DNA from 3 places in the Nonomuraea sp. NPDC050643 genome. Region 2 is predicted to be linked to each of the others. Evidence: riboswitches for the same ligand, from Rfam matches in the RefSeq annotation. Region 2 holds a riboswitch; each other region holds the start of a gene.

Region 1 (4,268 bases), on a different contig from region 2:
CCGACAGTCCCACCGAACGCGGCCACTCCCCGGTGTCGGCGCGGTAGCGCTCCAGCAGCGACTCCGCCATCGCGTGCCCGGTCTCCCACGCCAGCCGGCTCGGCACGGCGCGCGGGTCGACGGAGTAGAAGTTACGGCCGGTCGGCAGCACGTTGACCAGCCCGCGCAACGGGGACCCGCTCGGCCCGGCGGGCACGTAGCCCCCGTCGAGCGCGTGCAGGATGTGATCGAGCTCGTCGGTGGTACGGGCCAGCCGCGGCACCACCTCGGCGGCGGCGAACCCGAGCACCCGAGCGACGAGCGCCACCCGCTCCCGCGCGGCCAAAACACCAGAACCCTCCGGTCCGGCGCTCTCCACCGCCTCGATCCCGCCGAGAACGGCTCCGGCCACCGCCTCGTGCCCGCCGACGACAGCCCCGCCCGCTGTCTCGAACCCGGCGTCCGCGACCTCATCCGCCGTGGCGAGTACGGCGCGGGCGACCTCGTCCGCCGCCTCCACCGCCCAGCCGTGTTCCTCCATGCCCGCCACCAGCGCACGCGCCGTGGCCTCGGCCCGGTCCACGGCGCCCAGCCCGGCCGTGCCGTCCTCGGCCAGGCCGAGGGCCTCGCGCAGGCCGGGCAGCGTCTCGCGCCCCGACCACATCTGCCGCGCCCGCAGCACCGCGAGCACCAGATCCACCCGCCCCTCGCCCTCGGGCGCCTGGCCGAGCACGTGCAGGCCGTCACGGATCTGCGCGTCCTTGATCTCGCACAGCCACCCGTCCACGTGCAGCAGGAAGTCGTCGAACTCGGTGTCGTGCGGCCGGTCCGCCAGCCCCAGGTCGTGGTCGAGCCGGGCGGCCTGGATCAGCGTCCAGATCTGCGCCCTGATCGCGGGCAGCTTGGCCGGGTCCATGGCGGCGATCGTGGCGTGCTCGTCCATGAGCTGCTCGAGCCGGGCGACGTCGCCGTAGGTGTCGGCGCGGGCCATGGGCGGCACCAGGTGGTCCACCAGCACGGCGTGCGCCCGCCGCTTGGCCTGCGTGCCCTCTCCTGGGTCGTTGACCAGGAACGGGTAGACCAGCGGCAGGTCACCGATGGCGGCGTCGGTGCCGCACGCGGCCGACATGCCCGCCGACTTGCCCGGCAGCCACTCCAGGTTGCCGTGCTTGCCCACGTGCACCATCGCGTTCGCGCCGAACTCGGCCGACAGCCAGCGGTAGGCGGCCAGGTAGTGGTGGCTGGGCGGCAGGTCGGGGTCGTGGTAGATGGCGATCGGGTTCTCCCCGAAACCGCGCGGCGGCTGGACCATCACCACCAGGTTCCCGGCCCGCAGCGCGGCCAGCACGATGTCGCCCTCGTGCACGAACAGCTCGCCGGGCGGCGGCCCCCAGTGCCGCTCCATCTCCTCGCGCAGCCCGGCGGGCAACGTGCGGTACCAGCGCTCGTAGGAGGCGGCCGAGATGCGTACCGGGTTGCCCGCGAGGTGCTCCTCGGTCAGCCAGTCCTGGTCCTGCCCGCCGGCGGCGATGAGCGCGTGGATGAGCGCGTCGCCGTCCTGCTCGGCCACGCCGGGGAAGCCCTCGCCCAGGTCGTAGCCGGCCTCGGCGAGCCGGGCCAGCAGCCGTACGGTGCTGGCCGGGGTGTCCAGGCCGACCGCGTTGCCCACCCGGGAGTGCTTGGTCGGGTACGCCGACAGCATCACCACCAGCCGCCGCTCGCCGGGCGGGGTGTGCCGCAGCAGGCCGTGCCGTACGGCGATGCCCGCCACGCGCGCGGCCCGCTCGGCGTCGGCGACGTACACGGTCAGCCCGTCCTCGTCGATCTCCTTGAACGAGAACGGCACCGTGATGATCCGCCCGTCGAACTCGGGGATCGCCACCTGCGAGGCCGCGTCCAGCGGGGAGAGGCCGTCGTCGTTCTCCTCCCACGCCTGCTTCGAGGTCGTCAGGCAGAGCCCCTGGAGGATCGGCACGTCCAGGGCCGCCAGGGCGCCCACGTCCCACGCCTCGTCGTCGCCGCCCGCACCGGCCGTGGCCGGTCGGGAACCGCCCGCCGCCAGCACGGTGACCACCAGCGCGTCGGCCGCGCGCAGGGTTTCGAGCAGCTCGGGCTCGGCCGTGCGCAGGGACGAGCAGAACACCGGCAGCGCCTGCCCGCCCGCCGCCTCGACGGCCGCGCACAGTGTCTCGACGAAGGAGGTGTTGCCCGCCATGTGATGCGCCCGGTAGTAGAGCACGCCCACCACGGGCCCGCCGCGCGTACCGGCTGCCCGCTCCAGCCGCCCCCACGAGGGCGCGGGGACCGGCGGCGCGAACCCATGACCGGTCAGCAGCACGGTGTCGGACAGGAACGCGTGCAACTCGGCCAGATTCCCGGGCCCGCCGTGCGCCAGATAGGCGTGGGACTCGGCACAGACCCCGCCGGCGACCGTGGACAACTCCATCAGCTCCGCGTCCGGCGCCTGCTCGCCGCCGAGCACCACCACCGGCCGCGACCCGGCCAGCAGCGCGTCCAGCCCTTCTTCCCAGGCGCGGCGTCCACCGAGCAGGCGTAGGACGACCAGATCGACGTCTTCGAGCAGGCCGGGCAGATCCTCGGCCGCCAGCCGGGCGGGGTTGCCCAGCCGGTAGCCCGCGCCGCTGGCGCGGGCGCTCAGCAGGTCGGTGTCGGAGGTGGAAAGCAGCAGGACGGTACGGCTGTCGCCAGGCACGGCGCAATCCTCCCTGGGGGTCCTCGCCCCGGTCGCGGGTGTCACGACGGCAGGAGTCTCCTGGCTCCCGGATCGGCACTCACCCCGGCCTTCCCACCCGTCTCCGGGCAGTGGCCTGCGGTGGGGTTCGCTCCCCGGTCACAGTGGCGGGACCGCGCCGGATTCGCACCGGCTTCCTCCCTTTGCCATCGCCTACCGAGGAGCCTACGACAGGGGAGGCCGCCATCAGAACAGGCGTTACCATCCTTTTCGTGTCCATAGCCGACTTTCCCGGACGTGTACGCCCTGACGCCTGTCCGGGAGCGCTACAGGTACACCAGGCCGCCGACGGCCCCCTGGCCCGCGTCCGCCTGCCCGGCGGCGCGATCTCCCCGGCCCGGCTACTCGAACTGGCGGCGTGCGCGGCGGAGCTCGGGACGGGGGTGATCGAGCTGACCTCCCGGGCGAACGTCCAGGTACGCGGCCTGCGCTCCCCTGCCGCCTTCGCCGCCCGCATCGCGGCGGCGGGCCTCCTGCCGTCACCCTCCCATGAGCGGGTCCGCAACATCGTCGCCTCACCACTGGGCGGACGGGCGATCATGGCCCTGGTCGAGGCCCTCGACCACGAGCTGTGCGCCCGGCCCCGGCTGGCCGGGCTGCCGGGTCGCTTCCTGTTCGCCCTGGACGACGGGACGGGCGACATGACGGCGCTGAACGCGGACGTCACCCACCTGAACGGCCGGTTGCTGCTGGCGGGCGCGGACTCCGGCCTCGCCCTGACCCCCGAGTCGGTGGTGCCCACCATGCTCGCGTCCGCCGAAGCCTTCCTCGACGAACGAGCCGCTCAAAGCGCCGAACCGACGAACGCCCGGCCGCCCGGCCTCGCGACAGCGGGCGATCAGCCGGGCGATCAGGAAAAAGGCCAGTCGGGCGGGCCCGCGCCGGCCGCCGCCTGGCGTATCGGTGAGTTGCCCGACGGGCCGGCCCGCATCGCCGCCCGCCTGGGCGGCGCCACCACCACCGGCAGCCCCCTGTCCCCTGCCGTCCCCCACCGCCCAGGATGCACCGCCCAGCGGGACGGCCGCGTGGCCCTGGAGGTCCTGGCCCCGCTCGGCCGCCTGACCCCCGCCCAGGCCAGGACCCTCGCGGCGGCCGGGCCCGTGCGGCTGACGCCCTGGCGCAGTGTCGTGGTGCCGGATCTGCCGGCGGACCAGGTCGACGACGTGGCGCGGCGGCTGGAGGAGGCCGGGCTGAGCGCCGATCCGCGGTCCCCGTGGGCGGGGGTGACGGCCTGCACCGGGCGGCCGGGGTGCGCGAAGTCGCTCGCCGACGTCCAGGCCGACGCCCGCCGCTGGGTGGCGAGCCTGACCGGCCCCCGCCCCACCCCGACCCACTGGGCGGGATGCGAGCGACGCTGCGGGCTCCCGCCCGGCGAGGTCACCCAGATGGTCGCCACCGGCGACGGATACCAGGAAAGGCAGCAGTGACCGACTACCTTCGCGACGGCGCCGAGATCTACCGGCGCTCGTTCGCGACCATCCGCGCCGAGACCGACCTCACCGCCCTGCCACCCGACGTGGCCCAGGTCGCGGTACGG
Region 2 (4,268 bases):
AGTCCGAGAGTCTTCGTCATGGTGTCAGCTCTCCAAGTTTGCTTACATCCGCAAGTTATCTTACGTCTGCAAGAATTCCTACAGATGTTGGGTGATGCTAGGGTGACAGGCGTGGTCACGGCCGGAGACAGCAACGCCCCGAGGATCGACCGGCGCGTGCGGCGCACCCAGGCGGCCCTGCAACGCACCCTGATCCGGCTCGTCGAGGATCGGGATCTGTCCCAGATCAGCATCGCCGACGTCGCCGAGCGCGCGGAGGTGAGCCGGTCGGCCTTCTACGACCACTACCGCGACGTGCACGAGCTGGCCGAGGCCGCCTGCACCGCCATGATCGACGACCTGATCGAGTCCCTGCCCGCCCTCGACCCGGCCGACCACGGCCAGGATCCGACGCGGTCGCTGCAGTCCTTCTTCGCCAGCCTCGCCGAGCACGCCGGCCTCTACCGCAGCCTGCTGGGGCCGCACGGCAGCGCCCGCGTCATCGACCACGTCCTCCGCCGCATCACCGAGGCCGTCCACACCGCCGCCCACCAAGGCGCCGCCCCCCGCACCACCCCCCGCCGGACCGCTGACCCCGGCACCACCGTCCCCGGCACCACCGTCCCCGGCACCTCCATCCCTGGCACCGCTGCCCGCCGCACCGCGACCGGGGCTGCCGCGCCGGGATCCGCCGACCTGCCGCAACCCGCCGGCTCGGAGGGTGGTGTGCCGCTCGACGTGCCGGCCGCCTTCATCGCCGGTGCGCTCATCGGCGTGGCCGCCGAGTGGCTCCGGCGCGGCTGCCCGCATCCGCCCGCCGAGATGGCCGCCTCGACGTGGCCGCTCCTGGCGGCCCTCCACCAGGACGTTCCCGTCACGCCGGCCTGCCGGCCGACACCCTGAGCGCACGCTGCCCGGCCGGCACCCTGAACGCTCGCCGCCGGCCGGCACTCTGAACGCCCCGGTCCCGCCCCAAGGCGGCTACGAGGTTTGTCCGGCCTCTCGGATCGTCCGCGCCCAATCCGCGCGGCGGGCCTCGTCGGGGATGAGGGAGCAGTCGCCGCACTTGCCGCCGCCGGGCAGGCGGTAGTACAGGCAGCAGCTACGCCGGACGAAGAACGGCTGGGCGGGCGCGGGCTCGGCCAGCACGCCGGTGCCGCGCAGCCGTCCGATCTCCAGGAGCTCGCGGCCCAGGCCGGCCGCCGTCCCCGCCAGGTCCGGACGCCACCGGGCCACGGCGCGGACGGTGCCGGCCAGCGCGGAGGCGGCGTTGCCCCACAGCAGCCCAGGTGCCAGCTTGACGAGCCCGGCGACGCTTTCGGCCAGCGGTTCGAGCTGACCGGTGACCACGCGCTGGTAGAGCCAGGCCGCCGACCGCCCGGGATCGCGTACGTGCCTCTCTGAATCGCGTACGTGCCGCCCTGACAGGCGGGTCGTGCGCAGCGGCAGCGGGCCGCTGGGGACGGGCCGCCACCACAGGTCGGCCGGGGCGAGGTCGAGCAGCAGGCCGTGGGCGACCGCCACACCGAACGGCGGCGACCACAGACGCGCCGCCAGCCCCTGGAACAGGATGGACGCGGCGATCCTGGCCTCGGAGGTGCCCAGCCGCTCCGCGACCTCGTCGATCTTCGCAGCCAGCGCGGGGGACCCGGCGAACAGGTCGGAGAGCGGGCGCCAGCCCCCCTCGCCGGACTCCCCCGCACCCGGCGGCGCAAGGTCGAAGTAGCCACCGAGCGAGCCGACGTCCGCGACGGCCGTGGCAAGCACGCGCTCCTCCGCGACCAGCGGCCCGGTCACCACCGGATCGCAGGACAGCTCGCCATCGTCGGACCCGAGGCCGCCGTCGGACGCCGGGTCGCAGCAGAGCTCGCCGGCGTCGGACGCGAACCCGCCTCCCTCGGACGCCGGAGTGCCGCAGCGAAGCTCCCCGCCGTCGGGCGGCGTGCCGGGCGGCCCTGTCGGTCTCAGCTCCTGCGGGGTTTCGGAGCGCAGGGCGCCGCCGGGTTCGAGCAGCCAGACGCGGTCGGCGACGCGCAGCGCGAGTGCGAGGTCGTCCGTGGAGGCCACGATCACCAGGTGACGCCGCCCGGCCAGCCGCCGCAGCCGGTCCATGAACGCGTCCCGGGAGGCGGCGTCGAGCGAGGCGGCCGGCTCGTCCAGCAGGATGGCCGCCGGCCCCCGCGCCAAAGCGTCGGCCGCCGGCACCCGCTCCCAGGCGGAGAGGTCGGCGGCCGGTACGAGCGCGGGAGGCGACCCGACGGTCAGCACCTCGCCCGACAGCGCGGGCTGCAGGGCGGCCATGGTGCGCAACAGGGTGGACTTGCCGGCGCCCGCCGGGCCGACGAGCACGGTCAGCTCCCCAGGAAGGGCGACGGCGGCCAGCCCCTCCAGCACGCGTCGCTCGGGACGCCCGCCCCCGGCCGGGTATCCGGCGCACAGCGCGCGCAGCAGCAGCGCCCCGTACGGCATGGCCGTCACCGTCCTCTCTTGGGGAGATCCGCCCCAAATCCTCCGAGGAGGCGACCGCGTGAGTCTCCTGGCTCTCGGGTCGACGCTCACCCCGGCCTTCCCGCCCTCGGGCAGTGGCCTCAGCTCGGGGATCGCTCACCGATCACAGTGGCGGGACCGCGCCGGGATCGCACCGGCTTCCTCGTCCGCCGTCGCCTTCACCCGCATGCTCTCACAGCCTTCGCCGGACCTGACGTCACCGGTGGATCGTCCGCGCCCTAAGGTGGGTGCTGCAGTCGGTTCGCCCTGCCCGCCAGGCAGACGCGTCGCAAGAGGGAACCCGGTGCGACTCCGGGACTGCCCCGCAGCGGTGAGTGGGAACGACCGCCGTCATCAGCACTCGGCCTCACGAGACCGGGGAAGCGACGGCCAGTAGGACAAGAGCAGGACGCCCACGAGTCCGAAGACCTGCCACTGCCCGCGCGCACCCCGCGTGCGGCGACGTCGACGGCCTCGAGGGCGGGCCGGGCGGACCCGCGGGCAGGCCTCATGCCCGCCCTGCGGTCGCGCCCTTCGCCCCGGGAATCCGTCGAGGTCTCCCGTGACTCGCGAAGGAGAGTTCCATGGCCGTCGAGGGCCACTGGGCCGGCCGCGCCATCCCCGCCGACCGTCTGTGGGCCAACCCCGGCTGCGGGCTGAAGACCTGCGGCCGGCCCGAGGTGCGCGCCTCGCTGGAGAACCTGGTCGCCGCCGCCCGCCGGATCCGTACCGAGGTCACCGGTTTCAAGGCCGGCTGACCCGGGCGGGGCCCGGTTCTCCGGGCCCTCGCCCGTCCTCGACCACCGACGAGAAAGAGCAGTCATGACATCGCCCGTGCCCGGCACCACTGTGCTCGGCTACCCCCGCATCGGACCCCGGCACGAGCTGAGCACGGCCACGGAGGACTACTGGGCGGGCCGCCTGGACGCCGCCGGGCTGCTGCGGGCGGGCGCGCGGCTGCGCCGGTCGGTCTGGACGGACCTGCGCGCGGCCGGTCTCGGCCAGATCCCCGCCGGCACCTTCTCCTTCTACGACCAGGTGCTCGACACCGCCGTCCTGGTGGACGCCGTGCCCGGGCGCTTCCGTCACCTGGACGGGCCGTCCCCGGGCGGACCGGTCCGTCAGATCCGCGGCCCAGCGCCGCAGCTTCCGGCTGCCGTCCCTGGCCACGACCACGATCGGCTCGTTCCCCGCCTCCGAGCAGGTCCGCCGGGCACGGGCGGACCTGCGCGCTGGCCGGATCGACGAGGCCGGCTACGAGGGCGTGGTGGGCGCCGAGATCGAGCGCGTGATCACCTTCCAGGAACGGCTCGGCCTCGACGTGCTCGTGCACGGCGAGCCCGAACGCGAGGACATGGTCACCTACTTCGCCGAGCGGCTGCGCGGCTTCGCCGTCACCCGGGAGGGCTGGGTCCAGACCCTCGGCACACAGTGCGTGCGCCCACCCATCCTGTACGGCGACGTCTCCCGCCCGGCGCCGATGACCGTGCGCTGGACGACCTACGCCCAGTCGCTCACCGACCGGCCGGTCAAGGGTGTGCTCACCGGCCCGGTCACCATGCTGGCCCGCTCGTTCGCCCGTACCGACCTGCCCCGGGCCGACATCGCCCGGCAGCTCGCGCTCGCGCTGCGCGACGAGATCCACGACCTCGAGGCCGCCGGCATCGGCGTCGTCCAGGTGGACGAGCCCTCGCTGCGCGACCTGCTGCCGCTGCGCCAGGCCGAGCGCGCGTTCTACCTGTCCTGGGCCGTCGGCGTGTTCCGGCTGGCCACCTCGGGCATCGCCGACACCACCCAGGTGC
Region 3 (4,268 bases), on a different contig from region 2:
CTCATGGGGGCCGTCCGGGCACCCGGGGTCGGGGGCTGCCGGGTCGCACGCGAACCGGCAGCCGGGCACCACGTCCACGGCCGGGAGCTGGGCCGCCAGCGCCCGCACGATGGTGGACTTGGCCGTCCCCTTCTCCCCGCGTACGAGCACCCCGCCGACTCTGGGGGAGACGGCGTTGAGCACCAGGGCCAGCTTCAGGTCGCCGAGCCCGACGACGGCGCTGAAGGGATAGGTGACGATCAAGACACGACCTTCCTGTTGACGTGGGCGACCCGCCAGCCGTCCCGCGCGTGGGTCAGTTCGGTGGTGGACAGGGGCGCAAGGTCGAACCGCGCGGCACCAAGGAGCGCAAGCGAAGCAACACTCCCCGGCGCGTGGGGTGTGGTGGTCAGGGCGGTGGTGTTCGGGGCGTGTGGTGTGGCGGCAATGGCGGTGGTCGTTGATGCGTGTGCGAGTGCCGCTCGGATGACGCCCACGTCGCAGACGACCACCCCCTCGGGTCTTTCACGCATCGTGTCGAGCCATCCCGCCACCCGCGCCGCCATCGCCGCCAGGCTCTCGCCGCCGTGTGGCGCCGCCTCCGGGTCGGCCAGCCATCGCGCCAGCGCCTCCGGTTCCTCCTCGGCGACCCGCCCGTACGGCAGTCCGCGCCATCGGCCGCAGTCCGCCTCGGCGAGCGCCGCCACGACGCGCGGCTCCAGCCCCATGGCGGCGGCCGTCTGCCGGGCCGCCGGGGCCGGCGCGACCCACGCCGTGCCCGCGGGCAGGCGCAGGGCGGCGGCCCTGGACAGGCTCGCCGGGTCGGCGTCCTCGTCGGCGGGGAAGCAGGCGGTCCGCATCCCCGGCGTCGTGGCGAGCCGGACGAACAGCACCGGGTCAGCCGCCCGGCGCGGCGCCGACGGGAGCGGACGCCGTGGCGCGCGCCGCCCTGTCGCTCACCCAGCCGAACAGCACGCCGAACGCCGCCCAGAAGACGAGCTGCGTGCCGAGCGAGGCGAGCCGGAACTCCCACAGGAGTGTGGCGGGGAAGCCGTCCGGCACCTCGTTGATCGACGGCAGCAGCGCCCAGGCCGCCACCACCGGCACGAGGAACGCCAGCGCCGTCGCGACCCACCGCGCCCACGGCCCCGCCGTGACGCGCCGGGCCGTGGCCACCGCGATCGCCGTCGCGGCCAGGCCGACGAGGATCATGACCACGTAGAGCAGGGTCCGGCTGTTGATGGTCTCGGGGTCTCCGACGGCCGGAGGGTTGGCTGGATATTTCACGAACGGTACGAGGATGACCGCCACGAACGCCGTCCCCGCCGCCGCCAGGGCCAGCGGCCCGTCGGTACGAGGGCCGACCCGGCCGCGCAGTCCGGCGTACACGAGGGCGAAGATCCCGCCCACGGCGAGTCCGTAGAGCCCGGTGGCGAGGAACAGCCCGGCCTTCTGCGCCGGCCTGCTGACCTCGGCCTCCTCGCCATGGCTGTGGTCGGGAGCCTCTTCGTGCGCTGTGGCGGCGGCCGCCTCTTCCAGGGCGATCGCGCTGTCCACGCGCGGCTCCCCGAAGGCGAAGGCGAAGCCGCCCGCGATGAGTCCGGCCAGCAGCCCCAGAAGCAGGCCCCTGACCAGGAGGGTGCGTACCATGCCGCGCTCTAGTGGCAGGGCACGCCGAGCAGATGACGCCCGTCGTGCATCAGCTCGTGCAGGAACGCGCCGGTCTGGGAGATGGCGCCGTTGTCCATCAGCACCAGGTAGGCGACGAGCAGCAGCAGCGGCACGGACAGCAGCCAGCGACGCAGACGGGGGAAGGGGATGACGGTGGAAGGAGTGGCCAGACCACTCATACGAGCCTCCTCAGGGTGACGCGTCCCATTTCGCGAGGTCACGGTCTCCAAGCGACCTGGCTCCCGGGATCTACGTCCCGGATACAGTGGCGCGTCCGCACCGGCATCTCACCGGATTTCCCTTGGACAACCGTGAAATCTACCGGAACGTATCCTTTCCTCCTGTTCGCGTCAAACACCTCCCACATGACGGGACTCCGCGGTGCGCAAGAGATTCCGGCCGAGATCATCGCCGGTCTCGCCCGGCTGAGCGCTGGCCGCCGTGGTCGCAGGTCCGTCTGGCCGGGCGCAGGCGGAGCGAGCGGTTGTGCCGGGGGCTTGCGGATGGGTCGATCTTGGTGTCGGATGCCGACCAGTGGGCCGATCGGCGAAGGAGTGCCGCATGAGCGAGAGCACCGAGGTCGTCATCATCGGAGCCGGTCCGGCCGGCCTGACCCTGGGCAACCTGCTCCTGCGGGCCGGGGTCGCGTGCGTGGTGCTGGAGCGGCAGAGCCGGTCCTATGTGGAGCAGCGGCAGCGGGCGGGCGTGCTGGAGCACGACGGCGCGCGGGTGTACGAGGACTGGGGCCTGGGAGACTCGGTGCTGGCGGGCATGCCGCACGACGGTCTCCTGGAGATCCGGGTGGACGGCGAGCCGCACTTCCTCGACCTGCCCACCCTGGCCGGCGGCAGGACGGGGCGGATCGTGCCACAGCAGGTGCTCGTGGGCCGGCTCATCGGGGCCTTCCTGGCGGGCGGCGGGGACCTGCGGTTCGACGCGGCCGAGGTGATGCCCCACGACGTCGGGAGCGGCGGCGCGCCGAGGGTCACCTACCGCGATCCCGGCGGCGCGGCGTACGAGATCGCCTGCGGATACGTCGCGGGCTGCGACGGCTTCCACGGCATCAGCCGGGCCGGCGTGCCGGACGGGGAGCTGACCACGTACACCTACGACCACGGCATCGGCTGGTTCACCGTGCTGGCCGACGCGCCACCGCCACGGCACCCGCTCTTCGGGATCCACGCGGCCGGGTTCGCGGCGCAGTTCGCGCGCGGGCCGCGGGCGAGCCGTTACTACCTCCAGTGCCCGGCGGGCGACGCGCTCGGCGAGTGGACCGACGAGCGCGTCTGGGCCCAGTTACGCCTGCGGCTGGGCGACGACGGCCTGCCCACGGGGCCGATCACGGAGAAGGCCGTGGTGGAGATGCGCAGCTTCGTCGTCGACCCCATGCGGTACGGCCGCCTGTTCCTGGTCGGCGATGCCGCCCACATCATCACCCCCATGGGCGGCAAGGGGATGAACCTGGCGATCGCCGACGCGAACGTGCTCGCTCACGCGCTCCGCGCGGCCGTGCGCGACGGCGACGACGGGCCGCTGGCCGCGTACTCGGCCACCTGTCTCAAGCGGGTGTGGAACCACCAGGAGTTCTCCCGCTGGATGACCGAGATGATGCACGACTCCGGCGACGCCACGCTCGCCGGACCGTTCCGGCACCGGCTCGCGCGAGCCCGCCTGGACCGGCTGTTCACCTCCGGCGCCGCCGCCCGCGCCTTCGCCGACCTGATGGCCGGCGGCTGAATTTTCACAATCTAAGCAATTGTCGCATTGTGGTAAAAAACCCTTATGGGAAACTCCTCCGCGGATCAGCCTGACCAGGATGCGTACGTCCGTAGAGAGCTGCAACGGCTGCGCGACAGCATCGACAATCTCGATGCCGCCCTCGTCCACCTGCTCGCGGAGCGGTTCAAGTGCACCCAGGAGGTCGGCCGGCTGAAGGCCGAATATGAGCTGCCCCCGGCGGATCCGGAGCGGGAGGCGCGGCAAATACGGCGGTTGCGCAGTCTCGCCGAGGAGTCGAAACTCGACCCCGTCTTCGCCGAGAGATTCCTGAATTTCATCATCGCCGAGGTCGTCCGGCACCACGAGTTAATCGCGGCGGCACGCGCGAACGACTCGGGCGCCGGACCGGGCCTGCGCCGCAGCGCGGCCAACTGACACGCCCGAGGAAGGCACAGCGCGCGGACGGCTACGGGTCGCGACTCTCCGCCGGAAACGGCACCTGCCCCGGGGGCTCCTGCCCCGGCGGCACCGGCCTCGGGGGCGCCACCGAAGAGCGCTGGATGAGGCGGGAGCGCAGCGTGTGCATCTCGCGGGCGGGCTCGGCCCCGCCCAGGATGTCGAGCAGCACCGCGGCGGCCTTCGCCCCCAGTTCGTGCACCGGCTGCGCGATCATCGTCAGCGGCGGCTCCATGACCGCCGCCCACGCGCTGTCGTCGAACCCGATCAGCGCCACGTCGTCCGGATAGGACAGCCCGGCCTTCCGCAGGGCGCGCAGTGAGCCCGTCATGCCGTCGGTCTCGGTGCAGAACACGGCCGTGACGCGGTCGGGCAGCGCCAGCATGCGGCTCACCTCGCCCACCACCCGCTGCTCGGTCTTCGGCCCCACCATCACCAGGTCG

Evidence for each region. Region 2 has a riboswitch for cobalamin ahead of AB0I15_RS46730 (ATP-binding cassette domain-containing protein). Riboswitches for the same ligand answer to the same signal wherever they lie in the genome.
Region 1: it holds a riboswitch for cobalamin, as region 2 does, so the genes downstream of both, cobN (cobaltochelatase subunit CobN) here and AB0I15_RS46730 (ATP-binding cassette domain-containing protein) in region 2, are expected to answer to the same signal.
Region 3: it holds a riboswitch for cobalamin, as region 2 does, so the genes downstream of both, AB0I15_RS05245 (CbtB-domain containing protein) here and AB0I15_RS46730 (ATP-binding cassette domain-containing protein) in region 2, are expected to answer to the same signal.

Annotation. Positions count from the first base shown of each region.
Region 1 is NZ_JBFAIM010000003.1:216,707-220,974, reverse strand. Features, by position in the region: gene cobN (cobaltochelatase subunit CobN) at 1-2,692, opposite strand, end outside; cobalamin riboswitch at 2,723-2,931, opposite strand; gene AB0I15_RS05210 (precorrin-3B synthase) at 2,944-4,158, shown strand; gene AB0I15_RS05205 (precorrin-8X methylmutase) at 4,155-4,268, shown strand, end outside.
Region 2 is NZ_JBFAIM010000053.1:39,054-43,321, reverse strand. Features, by position in the region: gene AB0I15_RS46740 (NAD(P)-binding domain-containing protein) at 1-20, opposite strand, end outside; gene AB0I15_RS46735 (TetR/AcrR family transcriptional regulator) at 112-882, shown strand; gene AB0I15_RS46730 (ATP-binding cassette domain-containing protein) at 961-2,448, opposite strand; cobalamin riboswitch at 2,509-2,633, opposite strand; cobalamin riboswitch at 2,708-2,918, shown strand; gene AB0I15_RS46725 (hypothetical protein) at 3,051-3,224, shown strand; partial or broken gene AB0I15_RS46720 (hypothetical protein) at 3,289-3,495, shown strand; gene AB0I15_RS46715 (hypothetical protein) at 3,620-4,268, shown strand, end outside.
Region 3 is NZ_JBFAIM010000003.1:225,990-230,257, forward strand. Features, by position in the region: gene AB0I15_RS05230 (VWA domain-containing protein) at 1-243, opposite strand, end outside; gene AB0I15_RS05235 (histidine phosphatase family protein) at 240-872, opposite strand; gene AB0I15_RS05240 (CbtA family protein) at 877-1,629, opposite strand; gene AB0I15_RS05245 (CbtB-domain containing protein) at 1,638-1,829, opposite strand; cobalamin riboswitch at 1,862-1,991, opposite strand; gene AB0I15_RS05250 (4-hydroxybenzoate 3-monooxygenase) at 2,212-3,387, shown strand; gene AB0I15_RS05255 (chorismate mutase) at 3,433-3,804, shown strand; gene AB0I15_RS05260 (LacI family DNA-binding transcriptional regulator) at 3,836-4,268, opposite strand, start outside.